4 regions of the Microbacterium sp. NPDC055521 genome follow, and region 3 is predicted to be linked to each of the others. Evidence: predicted binding sites of a transcription regulator. Region 3 holds the regulator's gene; each other region holds the start of a gene.

What was found. The regulator LexA, encoded in region 3, represses DNA repair genes until DNA is damaged. The targets are predictions, from matches to a motif close to TCGAACANNTGTTCGA.
Region 1: the regulator LexA is predicted to act here: its motif matches at 1,677-1,692, upstream of ACWGSM_RS12180 (Rv2578c family radical SAM protein).
Region 2: the regulator LexA is predicted to act here: its motif matches at 2,113-2,128, upstream of ACWGSM_RS03890 (DUF222 domain-containing protein).
Region 4: the regulator LexA is predicted to act here: its motif matches at 2,234-2,249, upstream of ACWGSM_RS08455 (HNH endonuclease signature motif containing protein).

The regions. Positions count from the first base shown of each region.
Region 1 covers NZ_JBSHJX010000013.1:66,151-71,083, reverse strand. Annotated here, with positions in the region: gene ACWGSM_RS12190 (carbohydrate ABC transporter permease) at 1-495, opposite strand, end outside; gene ACWGSM_RS12185 (LacI family DNA-binding transcriptional regulator) at 492-1,541, opposite strand; gene ACWGSM_RS12180 (Rv2578c family radical SAM protein) at 1,702-2,772, shown strand; gene ACWGSM_RS12175 (ASCH domain-containing protein) at 2,814-3,233, shown strand; gene ACWGSM_RS12170 (DEAD/DEAH box helicase) at 3,371-4,933, opposite strand, start outside.
Region 2 covers NZ_JBSHJX010000003.1:68,034-72,966, forward strand. Annotated here, with positions in the region: gene ACWGSM_RS03885 (SulP family inorganic anion transporter) at 1-558, shown strand, start outside; gene ACWGSM_RS03890 (DUF222 domain-containing protein) at 733-2,070, opposite strand; gene ACWGSM_RS03895 (hypothetical protein) at 2,185-3,486, opposite strand; gene ACWGSM_RS03900 (hypothetical protein) at 3,600-3,971, opposite strand; gene ACWGSM_RS03905 (NAD(P)H-hydrate epimerase) at 4,027-4,680, opposite strand; gene ACWGSM_RS03910 (hypothetical protein) at 4,685-4,810, opposite strand; gene ACWGSM_RS03915 (DUF4177 domain-containing protein) at 4,916-4,933, opposite strand, start outside.
Region 3 covers NZ_JBSHJX010000012.1:35,305-40,237, forward strand. Annotated here, with positions in the region: gene ACWGSM_RS11590 (histidinol-phosphate transaminase) at 1-1,013, opposite strand, end outside; gene ACWGSM_RS11595 (LysM peptidoglycan-binding domain-containing protein) at 1,057-1,434, opposite strand; gene lexA (transcriptional repressor LexA) at 1,739-2,425, shown strand; gene metE (5-methyltetrahydropteroyltriglutamate--homocysteine S-methyltransferase) at 2,496-4,808, opposite strand; gene ACWGSM_RS11610 (methylenetetrahydrofolate reductase) at 4,805-4,933, opposite strand, start outside.
Region 4 covers NZ_JBSHJX010000006.1:177,115-182,047, forward strand. Annotated here, with positions in the region: gene ACWGSM_RS08450 (OsmC family protein) at 78-491, shown strand; gene ACWGSM_RS08455 (HNH endonuclease signature motif containing protein) at 714-2,204, opposite strand; gene ACWGSM_RS08460 (hypothetical protein) at 2,350-2,676, shown strand; gene recQ (DNA helicase RecQ) at 2,722-4,743, opposite strand.

The sequences.
Region 1 (4,933 bases), on a different contig from region 3:
GCCAGGCAGGCCGAACCAGCCGAGCACGCCGTTCAGCGGACCGGAGTTGGGGTTGTAGATCATGCGCCACACGATCGCGATCACGACCGGCGGCATCGCCCACGGGATCAGGGCGAGCACACGGGTGAGCCCCTTCAGCCGCAGGTTGCTGTTGAGCAGCAGGGCGAGGCACATCGCGCACACCAGCGTCAGCACGGCGACCGATGCCGACCAGACGAGGCCGATGCCGAACGAGTTCCAGAACCGCTGGTTGTCGGCCAGGTCGATGTAGTTCTGCAGTCCGTTGAAGTTGATCTCGGCGTTGCGCTTCAGGGTGGCGTCGGTGAATCCGATCACCACACCGCTGACCAGCGGGATCACGGAGAAGACGATGATCGGCAGCAGTGCGGGGACGACCAGGGCGATCGCCTCTTTGCGCTGCGCCCGGGTGCGCGCGCCGATCTGACGCACCTTCGGCTGATTCTGCGAGCGCCTCTTCGCGGTGGTGTTGGTCATCCGGCGGTCCTCCCCAGGTCGATCGGTGCGAGCGGGACACCGGGCTGTGCCGCCGCCGGCCGCGTGGATCCGCGCACGACCAGTCGCGGGGCGACAGCGACGGTCTGCGTCGGGCGGGAACCGTCGGCGATGCGGGCGAGGAGCAGCTCGGCCGCGACCCGTCCACGTTCGGCCGCCCCCATGTCGACGCTGGTGAGGCCGGGGCGCACGACCGCAGCGAGCTCGGTGTCGTCGATGCCGGTGACGGCGAGGTCGCCGGGCACGGAGAGGCCGAGGTCCTCGGCGGCGCGCAGCACCCCCACCCCGATGAGGTCGTTCGCGGCGACGACGGCCTGCGGGCGGTCATCGCTGCGTAGCAGCGGGATGGCGGCGTCGTACCCTGCCGCGATCGTGAAGTCCGCGGCGACCACGCTGCGCGCGCGCACCCCGGGGTGAGCGGCTATCGCCCCCGCGAAGCCGTCGCGTCGGAAGGCGCCGGGCGTGGTGTCCTCGGGACCGTTGATGAAGGCCAGGTCGCGAAGGGAGCGCCCGACCACATGGTCGACGACCTGCCGCATCGCGGTGAGCGAGTCGGCGCGCACCGTGTCGAACCCGCCGTCGCCGGGCACCCGACCCAGCACCACGACGGGCACCGGCACTGCGGTCAGTGCGTCGAGCAGATCATCTGTGACTCGGAGGGGGGAGATGATCAGGCCGTCGACGTATCCGCGGCTGAGGTCGCGGACGACGTCAACCGACGAGGCGGCGTCGCCCGTCGACGAGAGGATGAGTCGGTACCCGGACGCCGAGACGGCCCGCTGGATCGCGGTCATCATCTCGACGTACACGGGGTTGCCGATATCGGCCACGGCGTAGGCGAGCTGGAACGTGCGTCCGCGCTTCAGGGACTGCGCCGTGGCGTCGGCGATATAGCCCAGCTCGGCGGCCGCACGCCGCACCTTCGCGATCGTCTCCGCACTGGCGACCCGTCCGTTCAGGGCTCTCGACGCGGACGCGACCGAGACGCCCGCGCGTGCGGCGACCTGCGTGATCGTAACCCGGGCCATCAACTCTCCTTTGAGTGCGCTGCAAACGTTCCCACTGTTGGTGTAAACGTTCTCACACCCACATCCGTGTCGTCAAGCGCGACAAGAGACAGCACCGTGGTCTACGAGACTCCAGCACATCGCCTTGCTTTGTATTCGTTCATATGTTCTACTCGAGAGCATGAGGTGGCAAGGTCAGGCGGTGGGCGAGGTCGACGCCGACGCGCTCCCCGGCATGGAGAGCCGCACCGGCATCGTGCGCTCGGTGACCACACCCGAGTTCGCCGGGATGACCTTTCACGAGGTGCTCGCGAAGTCGGCGCTGAACGCCGTGCCCGGCGCCTCGCGCATGCCGTTCGCGTGGACCGTGAACCCGTACCGTGGATGCAGTCACGCGTGTTCATACTGCTTCGCTCGGGGGACGCACGAGTATCTGGGCCTCGACGGAGGTGCGGACTTCGATTCGCAGATCGTCGTCAAGACGAACGTCGTCGAGGTGCTGCAGCGCGAGCTGCGACGCGGGACCTGGAAGCACGAGACCGTCGCACTCGGCACGAACACCGACCCGTATCAGCGGGCGGAGGGTCGGTACCGGCTCATGCCCGGCATCGTGCAGGCTCTCGCCGACTCGGGCACGCCGATGTCGATCCTCACCAAGGGCACACTGATCCGCCGCGACATCCCCCTGCTCGTCGAGGCGGCGAAGCGCGTGCCGATCGATATCCAGATGTCGATCGCCATGTACGACGACGACCTGCAGCACGCGATCGAGCCCGGCACCCCCAGCACTCAGGCGCGCCTCGACACGGTGCGCACGCTCAGCGATGCGGGTTTCCGCGTCGGGGTCTTCCTGATGCCGGTGCTGCCGCACCTCACGGATTCGCTCGCGGCGATCGACGGTGCCCTTCGGCGCATCAAGCAGTCCGGCGCCGATCATGTCGTCTACGGCTCGCTGCACCTGCGCCCCGGTGTGAAGCCGTGGTTCTTCCAGTGGCTCGAGCGCGAGCATCCGGAGCTGCTGTCGTCGTACCGCGGGCTCTACCCCGGCGTCTCGGTCGAGGCGCCCAAGGCCTACCGTCAGTGGCTGGCGAAGCGCATCCGCCCGCTCATGCGAGTGCACGGGCTCGACGCCCGCTCCGAAGAGGAGAACGACAGCATGCGCGGCCGACGGATGCGGCAGCGCCCGGCACCGGCATCCGTCCGGACGACCACCACCTCCGCCGCCGCCGCCGCCGCCGACATGCTGTTCTGACGGGCAAATCGGCGCCGTCGCTCGGCGCATAGGCTGAGCGGATGTCGACGCCTGAGGACCTGCCCGTCTCCGAGTACGCATTCCCGGGGCCGCTGCGCGACCTGCTGGTGGGGGCGATCATCGCCGGCGAGAAGACCACGACGACCTTCTTGCTGCGTGAGCTCGAGATCGACGACGAACCGATGCCCGCCGTCGGCGACCGGGCGGCGGTGATCGACTCCGCGGGAATCCCCGTCGGCATCGAGACTGTCGAGGAAGTGCGCGTCGTCCGTCTCGCGGACGTCGAGCTTGCGCACGCTCTCGGCGAGGGTGAGGGCTATGTCAGCGTCGACGAATGGCGAGCCGGGCACGAGAGCTTCTGGCACGGCCGGGAGTACCGCGAATACATGGGCGACCCGGAGTTCCGCGTCGACGACGACACCCTCGCCGTGCTGGTGCGGTTGAGCTTTCAGGCGGACTGACCCCACGGTCAGGTTCTGCTCGCAGCCCGGGTCGACGAGCGGTGGGCGGCGCCGTGACTCCGACGATCAGACAGAGAAGCCGCCGGATTCGGGCGCGAGGCCTCGAATCCGGCGGCTTCCGCACGCTCTGACCGCGGTCAGGCGGTGAGCTCGGCCTCGGTCGGCATCCGGCCCGCGATTTCCTCGATCACGTCGTCACCGGGGGCGGCCTGGTCGAACGGCGCGTCGATCTCGGCGCGACCGAGCAGGTCCTCCATACGGCGACGGCGCTGACGGGTGATCAGCGTGACCACGCGACCGGAGCGGCCGGCACGACCGGTGCGACCGGAGCGGTGCAGGTAGGTCTTGTACTCGTCGGGAGCGTCGGCCTGCACGACGAGGTCGATGTCGTCGACGTGGATACCGCGGGCGGCGACATCCGTGGCGACGAGCACCTGCACCTTGCCGGCAGTGAGCTTCTGCAGGTTGCGTGTGCGCTTGGCCTGGTTCAGGTCACCGTGCAGCGAGACGGCGGCGATGCCGGCGTCTTCGAACTGCTCGGCGAGCATCTCGGCGTAGGCGCGGGTACGCGCGAAGACGAGCGTCTGCCCGTCACGGTCGACGAGCGAGGTGAGCACGTCGGCCTTGTCGCGGTGCTCGATGACGAGCACGCGGTGATCGATGGTGCTGGAATCCTGATCCTCACCGGCGACCTCGTACACCGCCGGATCGACGAGGAACTCGTCGACGATCGCAGCGACCTCGCGGTCGAGGGTGGCAGAGAACAGCAGCTTCTGGCTGGTGGCTCCGTCGTCGAGGGCGGTGCCGGTCTTGCGCAGGATGCGCTGCACCGGCTCGGCGAAGCCGAGCTCGGCCATGTGGTCGGCCTCGTCGAGCACCGCGATGCGCACCTCGGACAGGTCGAGCTTGCGCTGCTCGATGAGGTCTTCGATGCGTCCCGGGGTGCCGATGATGATGTCGACGCCCTTGTTCAGTGCACCCACCTGGCGCGCCTGCGGCACCCCGCCGTAGATCTGCGTGGTGAACAGACCGACGCTGCGGGCGATCGGCTGCACGGTGCGGTCGATCTGCAGCGCGAGTTCGCGCGTCGGCGCGAGGATGATCGCGCGCGGCTTGCGGCCGAACTCACGGCGGGTGCCCTTCTGCGACAGCAGGATGCTCTCGACGAGCGGCGCGCCGAACGCGATCGTCTTGCCCGAGCCGGTGCGGCCCCGGCCGAGCACATCGCGTCCCTGCAGGATGCTGGGGATCGTCGCGGCCTGGATCGGGAACGGCGTCTCGGCGCCCATGTTCTTCAGGATCTCGACGATGTTCGAGCCGATGCCCAGGTCGCCGAAGGTCACATCGGCGACCTCGGTGGCCTGCACGGCCTCGGCCTCGAGCCGCTCGTGCACGACGTCGACCTGCTCGTCGTGCGCCTTCGCGGTCGACGTCGCGTTCCAGTCGCTGCGGTTCGGGCGGTCGTCGCGGTTCTGCCGTGCAGGACGCGCGTCGCGGTCGAAACGGGGGCGCTCGCTGCGCTCGAAGCCACCGCGGCGGTCATCCCGTGCCGGGCGGGCGTCCCGGTCAGCACGGTCGGTGCGGGGAGGGCGGGCGTCACGATCGAACCGGCCGCCGCGTTCCGGACGGGCATCGCGGTCGAAACGCGGACGGTCGGATCCGCCGCGACGCTCATCACGAGCGGGGCGGGCGTCACGGTC
Region 2 (4,933 bases), on a different contig from region 3:
GGAATCTTCCTGTTCCTGCTCGTGGTCGTGTTCGGCGACTTCGTCGCGACGATCCCGATGGCGGCGCTGGTCGCGGTGATGATCATGGTCGCGATCGGCGCCTTCGACTGGCACAGCGTGCGCCCGTCGACCCTGAAGCGGATGCCGAAGAGCGAGACCTTCGTGATGGTCTCGACCGTGGTGCTCGTGCTGCTGACCCACAACCTCGCGGTCGGCGTCGTGGGCGGGGTGCTGGTCGCGTCGGTGCTGTTCGTGCGGCGGGTGGCGCATCTGGTCGATGTCACCCGCGTGGTCTCGGATGGCGTGGCTACCTACACCGTGACCGGCGAGCTGTTCTTCGCCTCGAGCAACGACCTGACGACGCTGTTCTCGTACTCTTCCGATCCCGTCCGGGTCGTCATCGACCTGTCGGGATCGCACGTGTGGGATGCCTCGACCGTCGCGGCGCTGGATGCCATCGAGACGAAGTACGCGGCGTACGGGAAGTCGGTGGAGATCGTGGGGATGAACGACGCGAGCGGGGTGTTTCACGGGCGCTTGAGCGGCGGGTTCGAGTAGGGAAGAACTCACGCCTGCACGAACGCCACCGCCCGCACCGGCGCGCCGTCGCCCTGCAACGCCTGGCCCCTCCTGACGCGCTGAGCGTACCGAAGTACCCCTAGCCCCACATGGGCCAGGCGCCACGCCTAGCGGATGCGCCGCGACCGCGCGGACGATCACCGACGCGCAGGATTAGGCTGCGATGTCGAAGCGCGCTCTCCCACCCCGGCGAGGCGTGCGAGCGGGGTCGACGTGCGGCGGCGGCACGAACCACACGGTGTTGCCGCGGCCGGGTGGGTCGATGCGGATGTCCCACCCGTTGTCGTGGATGCGATGATGGCAGGTCTCGCAGAGCAAGACCCCGTTCGCGAGATCAGTGGGCCCGGCGTCGCGTTGCCACCATCGGATGTGATGCGCCTTGGCCATGCCGGGCGGCAGTCCGCACATGGCGCATCCGCCGTCGCGTTCGGCGAGAGCGAGTCGCTGCGCCGGGGTGAACAATCGTCGCCGGCGCCCCCAGTCGAGCACTTCACTGTCTCCGCCGAGCACGCACGGGATGATCCCGCCGTCGGCAGCCATCCGGCGAGCCGCGCTGACGCTGATCGGCTGATCGATCCCGTCGATCGTCGCCGAGCCGGTCCCCGCCTGAAGATCCTGCAAAGTCATCCGCACCACCACGGTCGCGCCTGCAAGCGCGGGCGCCTGTGTCGTGCAGCCGAGCATGTGCGATCCGAACAGGCTCAGGGCGTCGGCCTGCAGCATCGGGACGGTGCGGCGATCGGCATCCGGCGCATCGGGATCCGGTGCGTCCTGTCGAGCCGCGAATGCGGCGGTGACGTATCCGCGGATCGCGGTGATCACCGGGGCGGCACTCTCGGGATCGAGCAGCGCGTTCAGGTGCACCATCCCGTCACGCTCGAACATCGTCAGTGAGCGCTTGGCGCGCTGCTCTTCCGCGCGCGGCTCCACTCCGTCCGGGTCCAGCCACGCCTCGGCACGGACGATCAGCTTGCGCACGTCGTCCAAAGACAGCCCGACCGCGGCCTCGGTGAGGATCCGCTCGCCCTCGCTCGTCCGCTCAGGCCCTGCAGCGATACGGCACCGATCGAGCAGGCTGATGATGAGCCCGGCCACCTGCGAACTGACTGCACCGTCAGACAGGGCTTCCCGCACCAGCGGATAGCGCGCGGGAAGCCGATCACCGAGCAGATCCGCCCGCGGAGCCGTCGCCTCCCCAACCTTGATGAGTCGAATCGCATCCCCCGTCGAGACGCCGGTGGTCGCGGCGATGAGTTTCGCCGGCGTGCGGTACCCCTGCTGCTTGGCCAGGCTGCCTGCTCCGAGCTCAGGACGCGACTCGCGAGAGATCCCCGCGGCGACGTCGGCGTGCACGGCATCCAATCGACGCTTCACCATCCCGATAGCGCTGTCGATGGCGATCAACTGGGTCAGATCCGTGGCATCTTCCGCATCGCCCCACGATCGATCGAGCGACGACATCGCTTCGATCAACGGCGTGAGCTTCGACATGCATCAATAGTACTTGTGTTCGATCAAGAGATCAAGCATTTACCGAAACTTTGTTCGAATATCTGCGAGCCGCTCTCGTCGGGCGCGGTGCTCAAGAGTCCCCGCACCCAACGCTCAGCCACGCTGCAAGGCGAGACGCGCCGCCGCCCGGATGTGCGGCGTCACGAGGCCGAAGGCACCGCGAGCCGACAGCGCGAGCAGTCCGTCGGTGAGCTCGCGAAGCACCCGATCCGCTTCGCCCCGGGCGAACCCCGCGCGGGAACGGCCAGAGTCGTACCAGTCGCCGTACTCGTCGTAGCTTCTCGTCTTGCGCGCCGCGTGCGCCTGCTCGAGGTATCCGGCGAGCTCGTCATACGACGCGGCGGATCCATCGGCGAGTGCGAGCAGAGCCGCGGCGCGAGAGAAGCGGCTCGTGTCGTACGAGTACGAGTACGTTCGCGCCCCGTCCGCGATCGCGCTGACGACCCGCGGGAAGGCCTTGACCGGATCGGCCATCAGCTGCTTCCCGAGTGCGGTGACCACGACCCGTCCTTTCAGCCGCCGGATGAGCCCCGCACGCCGCGCGAACGAGCTGAGCAGATCCGCCGCAGCATCGGCATCCCACTCGACGCCGGCGACGACCCCGTCGACGACGCTGGTCGGCAGCCACCCACTGGTGGCGTCCTGGTCGGTGCCGTCGGGCCCGACCGCGTCGATCAGGGCGCGCAGCGCGTGGGTCGCCTGTCGCACCGCATCGATGTCCAGCTGGTTGGCGTCGAGCAGCTCGGTGGCGTTCAGATGAGCTCGAAGGGCGAGCCGCCGAACCGGGGTCAGCGGTGCGAGCAGATCAGCGGCGAGCGAGCCGACGGAGATATCGTCGGGAATAGTTCGCAGGGCCTCCGCGCGGACGAACGGCAAGACGATGCCGAAGCGACGGACAAGCTCGCGGTTGGCCTGATCCAGATCCAGCGGCTGCGCGCTCGTCTGCCAGTCCTTGGAGGGCCGCAGCGAACTGTCGATGCCGGCACCCACGATCGACACACTCGCGTCTCCCACCTGCGGGTCGGGCGCGCGATCAACGGTGATGTCGACATCGTACGGAAACGACGGCACCCGCACCGCCGCCTCCGCCAGCGCGGTTGGCTTGTCGAAGAAGTCGTCATCCGCGTAGCGCACGGGACGGGCCGCGAACGGTATCTGCCATTCGTCTCGAACCACCCAGTTCTCGCCGCAGTAGACGTCCGGGTGGCGATACCTGAGTGCTTCGATGTCGTCATCACACGCTTCGACGCCGATGCTGAGCAGGTAGGCGTCCCACAGCCATGTCTCAGGCGAGTGCTTCGGAAGCTCGATCGTCCTGTCCCACTCCGGGCGACCCGCAACCGACACATCGATGCGCACGGCCGACGGAACGAACAGGTGCTCGCGATAGTTCATGCAGGCGACGATAGGCATCCGCTCCGACGCTCACCGCGCCGCATCCCGGGACCTGTGGAACACCTCTCAGAACCAGCCATTGTGCAGAAAGACTGGCCTCGATGCGAAAGCCGTCAGCGCGCCTGATATCCGGCGTGCAGCGCCTCGCGGTTCGGTCGCGCCCCCTGCTCCAGACGGCGGAAGAGCCATACCGGGTCGATCTGCAGGAAGTAGCGGAACAGGATCGTCACCGACTTCTGCGTCACCCGGCGGTCGTCGATGAGCAGCTGCACGCCGTGATCGACCGACCATACCGCGGCGGTCGCCCCGTCGACCTTCACGACCCACGACCATCCGGGCGCTCGCACATCCGGCGACACCTGCTCGATGACGGCGCTGAGACGCATGCCCCGCCGCACGCGCACCACCGCAGCGTGCGAGACGACATCGTCGCCCGCGGCGACACTCTCACGATCGACATGCACCTCGACAGATGAACCGAACACGACCGCGAGCCTAATTCGCGGCGGGCGCGCGCCATCGGATCAGTGGGACCCTCGGCTAACCGGCCCGCCTCTCGGCCACGGTGGCCTGGCCCACCGCGTCGTTCGGGTCGAGCCTCAGCCCGATGTCGACCAGCACGATGCGCCCGCACAGCCGCGGTCCTTCGCCACGGGTGAGACCGGCCTTGACCGCGCCGAACGTCACCGTCGTCGTCGCGGCGAGGACGACCTCGTCGGCCGCGCCGGTGTCGGCGTCGAGTCCGCTGGGCAGGTCGACGGCGACGACCACGGCGGATGCCGAAAGCAGGGCGGTCACCGCGTCGCGGGCCTGCCCGCGCAGGACCCCGCGCGCGCCGATGCCCAGGATGCCGTCGACGATCACGTCGTAGGCGGCCGGGTCGAGTTCGTCGAGACGGATGCCCGTCGCGCCGGCCTTCGTCGCCGCTCGCAGCGCCTCTGTGTGCACCCGGTCGGAGGTGCGCAGGATGTCTACGGGAACGCCGCGTGCCGCGATGTCGGCAGCGGCGAACAGCGCGTCGCCGCCGTTGTCACCTGGACCGGCTAGCACCAGCATCCGTTCGGGTTCGTGCTCGGTGATCACCTCGGCGAGCGCAGTGGCCGCCCGGCGCATGAGCGGCACACCGGCGGCGAGCAGCGGCGCCTCCCCCGCGCGCACCTGGGCGGCGGTGAAGGTGGGGACCGTGGTGGCCATGCTCTTACGATGCCGTACCGTCGGCCTCGGACTCCAGGTCTCGGAGCCGGCGGAGCTTCGCCCAGGGGTAGAAGGCGATCCACATGATCGAAGCGATCGAACCGCCCATGATCATCGACGCGATATCCATGACCGGGACTGTACGCGGTAGCTGAGCGGCTGGGATCCCCCGCGAGGGGGACATCGAACGCTTCCTCCCGATCACTGCTGCCTCCTCATATGCGGGCGCGAGCTCTCAGGGCGGCCGTTCGAA
Region 3 (4,933 bases):
TGATGCGGGATTCCGACGTCGCGGATGAGCACTCCGCGGTCGTACAGTGCACGCCAGAGGGCCTGCGGGTCGTCGACTCCGCCGAACAGCACGAAGTTCGACCACGAGGCGTGCGGCCGGTATCCGAGGGCCTCGAGCGTGGCCGAGATGCGCTCACGCTGCTCGACGATCTCGTCGACCATCTGCAGCATGGTCGACGAGTTGCGCAGCGCCGCAACGGCTGCGGCCTGCGTGAGAGCACTGAGGTGGTAGGGAAGGCGCACGAGCCGCAGCGCATCGATGAACGCCGGGTCGGCGGCCAGATAGCCCACCCGGGCGCCGGCGAAGGCGAAGGCCTTGCTCATCGTGCGCGAGACGGCGAGCCGCGGCCGGCCGGCCAGCAGGCTCAGCGCCGAGGGGGCGTCGTGCGGGGCGAACTCCTGGTAGGCCTCATCGACGATCACGACGCCGCGCGTCGCGTCGTAGACGGCCTCGATGACGTCGAGTCCCAGCGGGGTGCCGGTGGGGTTGTTCGGGGTGCACAGGATGACGACGTCGGGGTCTGCCTCGGCGACCTGCCGCGCGGCATCATCGGGGTCGAGCGTGAAGTCGTCGTGCCGGGCGCCCGCGAGCCACTGCGCGCCCGTGCCCTGCGTGATCAGCGGGTACATCGAGTAGGTGGGCGCGAACCCGAAGGCGGTGCGGCCCGGGCCGGCGAACGCCTGCATGATGTGCTGCAGCACCTCGTTCGAGCCGTTGCCCGCCCAGATCTGCTCGGCCGTCAGCCCGTGACCGAGGTACGCGGCGAACGCCTCTCGCAGCTGCGTGAACTCACGGTCGGGGTAGCGGTTGACGTCGCGCAGCGCGAGGGCGATGTCGTCGAGGATGTCGCTGGCGACCTCGTCGGGAACCCGATGCGTGTTCTCGTTGACGTTCAGAGCGACCGGGAGCGGCGCCTGCGGGGCACCGTACGGCGTGAGCCCGCGCAGGTCGGCGCGGAGGGGCAGCTCATCGAGGGATGTCACATGCTCCATCGTAGGCCGCGCATCGCGCGCGCCGCCGCGGATGACGGCGCGCTCACCCGGAGTAGGCCGTCGGGATCGCGATCGACGTGCCTACCTGGATCATGCCGGTGGTGAGGTCGTTGAGACGCTTGATGTCGTCGATGACGTCGCGCGGATCGGAGGCGGGTGCTGCCTCGGCTGCGATAGACCACAGCGTGTCACCGGGCAGAACCGTCACGGTCTCGAAGGCGACCGGCTCACTCTCACCGGACGCGACAGCCGAGCCGCCGGCCAGAAGGGAGACGGCGATGCCTGCGATGACCGGTGCGGCGGCGAGGGCGGCGAGCAGACGACGACCGCGCGCCGTGAGGCGCAGCCGGGTCGAGACAGAACGCCGTGCAGCGGCCGTGACCGTGAAGGTCTCGGGGGCCTGGATGCTGGTGGTGCTCATGTGATGCTCCTCTTCGCTCTCCTCCGCCCTTCGGGCGGAAGGGGTGCAGCTTTCGCATCCGGCATCCGGCCGGGGATGCCGGATGCGAAGCTACGTTCCGAATGTATCTTCGATATCGAACATCTGTCAAGAATTCTTCGAATACCGTGCCGTCACTTCTGCGACACGCTCGAACAGATCTTCCGTTATCCGGGCGAACTCGGATACGGTTTCGATGAAGTCAGCCCACCATGGGCCACCGACATTCGAACCGGATCCCCGCGACGACGCGGATCCGACCGTGTGAGGGTATGAAGGAGCATCCATGAGCGACACCCCCGAGACCGCAGCCGAGGCTCCCCGCACGCGACGCCGCAAGAGCCTGAGCCCCAAGCAGATGGCGATCCTCGAGGTGATCCAGACCTCGATCGCCCGCCACGGCTACCCGCCGAGCATGCGCGAGATCGGCGACGCGGTGGGGCTGAAGTCGCTCTCGAGCGTCACTCACCAGCTCGGGCAGCTCGAGCTGAGCGGCTACCTGCGCCGCGACCCGGGCAAGACCCGCGCGATGGAGGTGCTGATCGACCTTCCCGGCAGCGGTACCGAGAACCCCGCCGACACCGCCCCGTCCGTAGGGGACGCCGCGCTGGTGCCCCTCGTCGGCCAGATCGCCGCGGGAGTGCCGATCACGGCCGACCAGCAGGTGGAGGAGATCTTCCCGCTGCCGAGGCAGCTGGTGGGCAAGGGCGATCTGTTCATGCTGAAAGTCAACGGCGAGTCGATGATCGACGCGGCGATCTGCGACGGCGACTGGGTCGTCGTGCGCACGCAGAACAATGCCGAGAACGGCGAGATCGTCGCCGCCATGATCGATGGGGAGGCGACGGTGAAGACCTTCCGCCGGCGAGACGGGCACACCTGGCTGCTGCCCCGCAACTCGGCGTTCGAGCCCATCCTCGGCGACGAGGCGGTCGTGCTCGGCAAGGTCGTCGCGGTGCTCCGCTCGGTCTGATCGCGCGCCTGCGACGGAGAGAGGCGCCGCTTCCCGGTCGGGAAGGGGCGCCTCTCTTGCTGGACGGGCGTCAGACGGCGACCGCGACGTCCTCACGGACGCGCCGGGTGGCCTCGACGATGTTGCGCAGCGACTCGACGGTCTCCTCGTAGGCGCGGGTCTTCAGACCGCAGTCGGGGTTCACCCACAGCTGCCGCAGCGGCAGCTCGTCGACGGCGCGGCGCAGCAGAGCCTCGATCTCGTCGACGCTGGGCACCCGCGGCGAGTGGATGTCGTACACGCCGGGGCCGACCCCGTGATCGAAGCCGAAGCGCGCGATGTCGGCGACGACCTCCATGCGGCTGCGCGCGGCCTCGATCGAGGTCACATCGGCGTCGAGGGCGCGGATCGCATCGATCACCACGCCGAACTCCGAGTAGCAGAGGTGCGTGTGGATCTGCGTCGCCGCAGCGGCACCGGCGGTCGCGAGGCGGAACGAGCGCACCGACCAGTCGAGGTAGTCGGCCTGATCCGCCGCCTTCAGCGGCAGCAGCTCGCGCAGCGCCGGCTCGTCGACCTGGATGATCGCGATACCGGCGGCCTCGAGGTCGGTGATCTCGTCTCGCAGGGCGAGGGCGACCTGATCGGCGGTCTCGCCGAGCGGCTGGTCGTCGCGTACGAACGACCACGCGAGAATCGTCACGGGACCGGTGAGCATGCCCTTGACCGGCTTCGCGCTGAGCGACTGGGCGTACGCGGCCCACGAGACGGTGATCGGCGCCGGGCGCGACACGTCTCCCCAGAGGATCGAGGGCCGGGTGGCGCGCGAGCCGTAGGACTGCACCCAGCCGTGCTGGGTGACGGCGAACCCGTCGAGGTGCTCGGCGAAGTACTGCACCATGTCGTTGCGCTCGGGCTCGCCGTGCACGAGCACGTCGAGGCCGAGCTCCTCCTGCAGGGCGACGACCTGGTCGATCTCGCGGCGCAGGAAGTCGTCGTAGTCGTCGGCGGGCAGCTCGCCGCGCAGGAACTGGGCGCGGGCCCTGCGGATGTCGCCGGTCTGCGGGAACGAGCCGATCGTCGTCAGGGGCAGTGCGGGCAGGTTCAGCGCCCGCTGCGCGCTCTCGCGCTCGGCATACGAGACGCGCGAGAACTCCGCCTCGGCGACCTCGTGCCCGCGCACCGCCCCGTCGCGCACGCCGGGGGCGGCATGCCGGTCGGCGAGGGCTGCGGATGCCGCATCCAGCGCGTCGGCGATGGCCTCCCGGCCCCGGCCCAGCCCCCGCGCGAGGGTGACGACCTGGCCGACCTTCTGGTCGGCGAAGGCGAGCCACGAGACCAGACGCGGATCGAGTGCCGTCTCGTCGTCGACGTCGTGCGGCACGTGCAGCAGCGAGGTCGAGGTGGATGCCGACACCGCGGCCGCGCCGAGCGCGCGCAGCGACTCGAGCTTCGCGAACGCCGCGTCGAGGTCGCCGCGCCAGATGTTGTGTCCGTCGACCACGCCGCCGACGAGGGTCTTCCCTTCGAGCGTGGGCAGTGCGGCGGGCACCTCGCCGCGGACGAGGTCGACGCCGATCGCCTCGACGGGCGCGGCGGCCAGCACGTCGAGCGTCGCGCCGAGCGCGGCGTACGGGGCTGCCACGAAGATCTGCGGGCGCGCGCTCGCGCCGCCGAGCACCGCGAGGGCGCGGGCTGCGGCATCCGCCAGGGTCGCGGTGTCGACCGGCAGCGACTCGCTGACCAGCGCCGGCTCGTCGAGCTGCACCCACTGGGCGCCGCCTGCCTTCAGCTTGGCCAGCAGCTCGGCGTAGACCGGCAGCAGGTCATCGAGTCGGCTGAGCGGCTCGAAGCCCTCCGGTGCGTCATCCGACGCCTTCGCCAGGGCGAGCAGGGTGACCGGTCCGACGATCACCGGGCGGGTGACGTACCCGGCGGCCGCAGCCTCGGCGACCTGCTGCACGAGATGCTCGCTGGCGAGGGAGAAGGCCGTCTCGGGGCCGATCTCCGGCACGAGGTAGTGGTAGTTCGAGTTGAACCACTTGGTCATCTCGAGCGGTGCGCGCTCGCCCTCGCCGCGGGCGACCGTGAAGTACGCATCCAGTCCGATGGTGCCGTCGGCATCGCGAAGATCGTCGAAGCGGGTCGGGATGGCGCCGACGGTGACCGCGGCGTCGAGCACCTGGTCGTAGAACGAGAACGACTCGGGGATCGACGAGTCATCGCGGCCGAGGCCGAGCTCGGCGAGACGGGCGCGCGTCGTCGCACGCAGCTCGGCGGCGGTGCGCTCGAGCTCGGCCTGGTCGGCGCGGCCGGCCCAGAATGCCTCGACGGCCTTCTTCAGCTCGCGACGGCGGCCGATGCGCGGGTAGCCGAGGATCGTCCCTGCGGGGAAAGCGGTCATGGTGTTCCTTTCGATGCTGCGGAGAGCTGGCGCGCGGGGATGACCCCGGCGGACTGGAGGACGTCGAGCACGGTCTCGTGCTGGTTGAACGCGTACAGGTGCACACCGGGCGCCCCGCCGTCGAC
Region 4 (4,933 bases), on a different contig from region 3:
TGGTGGCGGGCCGGTTGTCTGGGCCCAAGGCAGGCCGAGCGGCCTTTTCTGTACGTGATCCAAATTATAGTTGCGCCATGAGCCTCAGGTACCGGACGGAAGCGATCAACGGCGACGATGGAACGGGCACGGCCCGCGTGACGGGCGGCTTGGAGGTCGCGGTCGCGTCGCCCCTGGCGCCGGATCCCGACCCGGATGCCTCGAACCCCGAGCAGCTGCTGGCGCTGGCGTGGTCGACGTGCTTGAACGCGACGGCGCAGGCGCTGGTGAAGCGCGAGCGCCGCACGGCGGTTCGTATCGAGGTCGAGCTGCATGACGCGTCTGACGGCCCGGGGTACGAGTTCCACGTCGACACGTATCTGTCGGCGGAGGGGCTGACGCTGGATGAGACGGCGGATCTGCTGGCCCGTGCGCATGCGCGCTGCCCGGTGTCGAAACTGCTGCACGGGGCGAGGACCGTGCAGGTGCACGCGGAGAAGTTCGCCGGCTGAGGATCGCCGGCCGGATGCAGGTGTGCCCGGTGCGCCCCGGTTCGCCCCGGTTCGGTTGAGCGTTCGCGTTGCGAGGCGCGTGAGGCGTCCGGAGATGCGCGTGAGTCAGGTGCACCGGAGTGGGACGGGGCGAGGGGTCGCATGCGCGTGCCGCGGTGAGCGCATCGCGCGCATGAACAGGTCCCGGGCCGGAGCGCGGCGTCCGCGCTCTGTCGCACGTGGTCAGGCGATTGCGGGTGTGAAGCGTCGGAGTGGTGGGTCGATGCCGGCCCACGCGGCGGTGAGGGCGGCGCGTGTCCTGAGAGGAACGGGTGCTCTGCGGCCGGGTGGGTGCAGGACGAAGTCGTCGGTGCCGTGGCGAGTGATGCGCCATCCGCCGTGATGCAGCTGCATGTGATGGTGGCGGCAGAGCAGGATGCCGCGGTCGATGTCGGTGCGGCCGCCATCGCGTGCCCATTCGTCGATGTGGTGCGCTTCGCCGTAGGAGGCGGGGCGGTCGCAGCCGGTCCAGCGGCAGCCGCCGTCGCGGATGGCGAGGGCGATGCGCTGCGGGGGTGTGAACAGGCGGTGATCTCGCCCGACGTCGAGCGGGTTGCCGGCGGTGTCGACGGTGACCTGTCGGGTGCCGGTGTCGCAGATACGCTGGTCGACGGCGGCGGCGGGGAGGGGATGGCCGTAATCTTCGGTGCGGGCGGAGACGGTGGTGCCGGTGGGATCGATCATCTGCACGATGCGCACCCCGGCTTGTCGGGTGCCGAACACGGTGTGCGGGTCGGCGAGCGCTCCGGCGCGCAGCAGGTCGAGGAGCAGGTCATAGCCGAGCTGGTCGTTCGTGCGGGTGTCGGCGGTGAGGTCGGCCGCGTGTCGAGCCTCAGCGGAATCCACGAACCGTGGTCCGCCGCGCCTGGGGCGCAGGGCCGCGTCGCGGATGGTGCGGATCCACGCGGCACCGTCGTCGTCGAACCTGATCCGGCCGTGCTGGATCCCGTCCCCGTCGGTCCAGGTCTGAAACGCGCGCCGCTCGTATCGCTCCGCGAATCGGCGCTCGGCGCCCTCGGGGTCGAGCTGGTCGCGGATCGCCCGGGCTTGGATGCGAAGTTCTTCGACGGTGCGGTGCGCGGCGTCGGCGATGAGGTGCTCTGCTGCTGCTGTCCAGGCGGTGTGCGTGTCGTCGGAGTCGTCGGTCGGCTGGCTGAGGCCGCGCTGGATCGCATCCTGCTGCGCCGGGGAGAGACGCCCGTCCAGCAACGCCGTCGACAGCGGCGCATGCCACGGCATCCGCGGCAGGTCACCACCGGCGCCGCAGGCCTGCTCGCCAGCCCCCGGCGCGGCACCCTCGGCACTTGCATCCGCATCCGCAGCGGGGACGTCGCTGTCGAGGACGGACTGGCCCAGCCGCACCTGACGCTGCGCGTCGGCATGACTGCTTCCGGTGAGCTCCTGCACGAGCGCTGCAGGAGAGCGGTGACCGCGGGACTGCGCCAACCCGTCCTGCCCCGCCTCGCGCGTGGACCGGGCGGCGACGACGCCCGCGCCGACGATCCCGATCCGCTCCGCCGAGCGCACCAGCGCCGCCGCCGCGCCCAGCGCCTCGACCAGCTTCTCGCTCGGGAACGACGACATCCGCGCGGACAGCTCCTGCACCTGCGCATCCGCGCCGAACAGGTCGCGCAGAACCGCCACCTGAGCGTCGATGTCGGTGAAGAGGGCCATGAGTCGATTGTGCGAGGGACCACCGACATTCGAACAAGGATACGAACGCGAATCGCGTCCAGAAGATCACAACACGATGACGAACGACGCTGCTCTCCGAGCCAGGAGAGCGCCAGCACAGGGTGACGGCGGCTACGTTGTGCGCATGGAAGACGAGCGCGCGGTGCGCCGGCAGCTGCTCAGACGGTCGTGCGTCTCGATCTGCTGGACGGCCGTCGCGCTGGGCATGGTCGGCTGGGTGATCATCGTCCTCGAGCTGTTCAGCTCCGGGCTGCGGCTGGCACTCACCGGGCAGGGGATGGAGCAGCAAGCGGCGGACACGATACGCGCGGCAGCTCTGGTGATCACGCTGGTGTGCAGCACGACGACCGTCGCCGCCGCGATCACACGCCGCTGGGTGCTGTTGCCGCTCTCTCTGCTGCTTGTGGGGCTGGGGGTCGTGCTGCTGGCCGGCGAGATCAACACGACGTGAGCGCACCGCCTCCGACACCGGCCGCGCGGCCGCAGGACGGCGGCGTCAGTGCGCCGCGATCACCTCGAGCACGGCGGCGCCGTAGGCATCCCGCTTCTTCTCGCCGATGCCGCTGATCCCACCCAGACCTGACACGGTCGTCGGCCGATGCTCGGCGAGCGCGCGCAGGGTCGCATCGCCGAACACGATGTACGCGGGAACGCCCTGCTCGCGAGCGGTCGCCGCGCGCCAGGCGCGCAGCGCCTCGAAGAGGCCGCGATCGCCGGCATCCAGCGAGGCGGATGCCGGCGCCTTGCGCGCACGAGTCGAACCGCCGACGCGACCGATGGTGTCTCTGCGCAGCGGCACGGCGGTCTCGCCGCGCAGCACTCCGGCCGCCGCATCCCCTGGCGCGAGGGTGCCGTACTCGCCCTGCGCGACGAGGATGCCCCTCGCCAGCAGCTGACGCACGATGCTGCGCCAGTCCTGGTCGGACAGATCGGCGCCGATGCCGTAGGTGGCGACCTGCTCGTGGCGCATCTTGCGGATGCGGTCGTTCGAGGCTCCGCGCAGGATGTCGATCAGGTGCCCGGCGCCGAACGCCTGGTTGCGCTCGCGCTTGAGGCGCACGATGGTCGACAGCAGCTTCTGCGCGGGGATCAGTCCGTCGAACGTGTCGGGCTGCTCGAGGCAGGTGTCGCAGTTGCCGCACGCGTCGCTGTCCTGTCCGAAGTAGCGCAGCAGGTTCTGCCGCCGGCAGGCGACGGTCTCGCACAGCGCGAGCATGGCGTCGAGATGCTGCCCCATGCGCATCTTGAAGGTGCGATCGCCGGGGCTCTGGTCGATCATCCGGCGCTGCTGCACGACGTCGCCCAGCCCGTACGCCATCCACGCGACCGACGGCTCGCCGTCGCGCCCGGCACGACCGGTCTCCTGGTAGTACCCCTCGACCGACTTCGGCAGGTCGATGTGCGCGACGAAGCGCACATCCGGCTTGTCGATTCCCATGCCGAAGGCGATCGTCGCGACCATGACGACTCCGTCCTCGCGCAGGAAGCGGGCCTGGTTCGCCGCGCGCACCTCAGCGGGAAGGCCGGCGTGGTAGGGAAGCGCGTCGAATCCCTTGGATGCCAGATGCTCGGCCGTCTGCTCGACCGACTTGCGGCTGAGGGCGTAGACGATTCCCGCGGCACCCTCGGGCTGGGACCTGATGAACTCGACGAGCTGCCGCCGCACCTCGACCTTGGGCACGATGCGGTACTGGATGTTCGGGCGATCGAAGCTCGCGACGAAGTGCTCGGCCCGGCCGAGACCGAGGCGCTCGCTGAGCTCCTGGTGCGTCGCGCGCGTCGCGGTGGCGGTGAGCGCCATGCGCGGCACTCCGGGGAACCGCTCGGCGAGGTCGCCGAGGGCGAGGTAGTCGGGTCGGAAGTCGTGACCCCACTGCGACACGCAGTGCGCCTCGTCGATGGCGATCACGCTGAGCGTGCCGCGCTGCAGCAGCTGCGTGGTCTGCGCCGACGACAGCCGCTCGGGCGCGACGTAGATCAGATCGAGCTCGCCGGCGAGGTACGCGCGCTCGACCTCGCGGCGCTCGTCAGGCGCCTGCGTAGAGTTCAGATACGCCGCCCGCACCCCGTTCGCGCGCAGCGCGTCGACCTGGTCGTGCATGAGCGCGATGAGCGGGCTGATCACGAGTCCGGTGCCCTCGCGCACGAGCGCCGGCACCTGATAGGTGATCGATTTGCCGCCGCCGGTGGGCATGAGCACGACGGCGTCTCCCCCGCCGACGACGTGCTCGACGATCGCGGCCTGATCGCCGCGGAACGCGTCGTACCCGAAGACCGTGCGCAGCGCCTCGATCGGCGTCGGGAACTTCGACGGCGCGATTCCGGATGCCAGGGCGCGTCCGCCTGTCGCGGCCGGCGTCATCGGACCCGAGCCCCAGTCGAGCGGCGGCTCCCAGCCGTCTTCCGGTGGCACCCAGTCGAGCTCTTCGGGCGGGAGGTCGTCATAGGGGTCGTCGGGGTAGGGCACGTCGTCATACCTCCCCTTGACAGGCTCAGGGACCCCATTCGATCGACGCATCCCTCCAGCGTAGCCACCGGCGCCGACACCGTGGCCGGCCGTCCACAGCCGCCGCGCGAACCGCCCCGGAACCGCCGCCGCACTGTCCAGGACCTGGCCGCTTCGGGGGCCGACACTCCAGATGTCGGACGTTCTCGCGGAAACGGTCCGACATCTGGAGTGTCGGCAGCTGTGGCATATACACAAATAC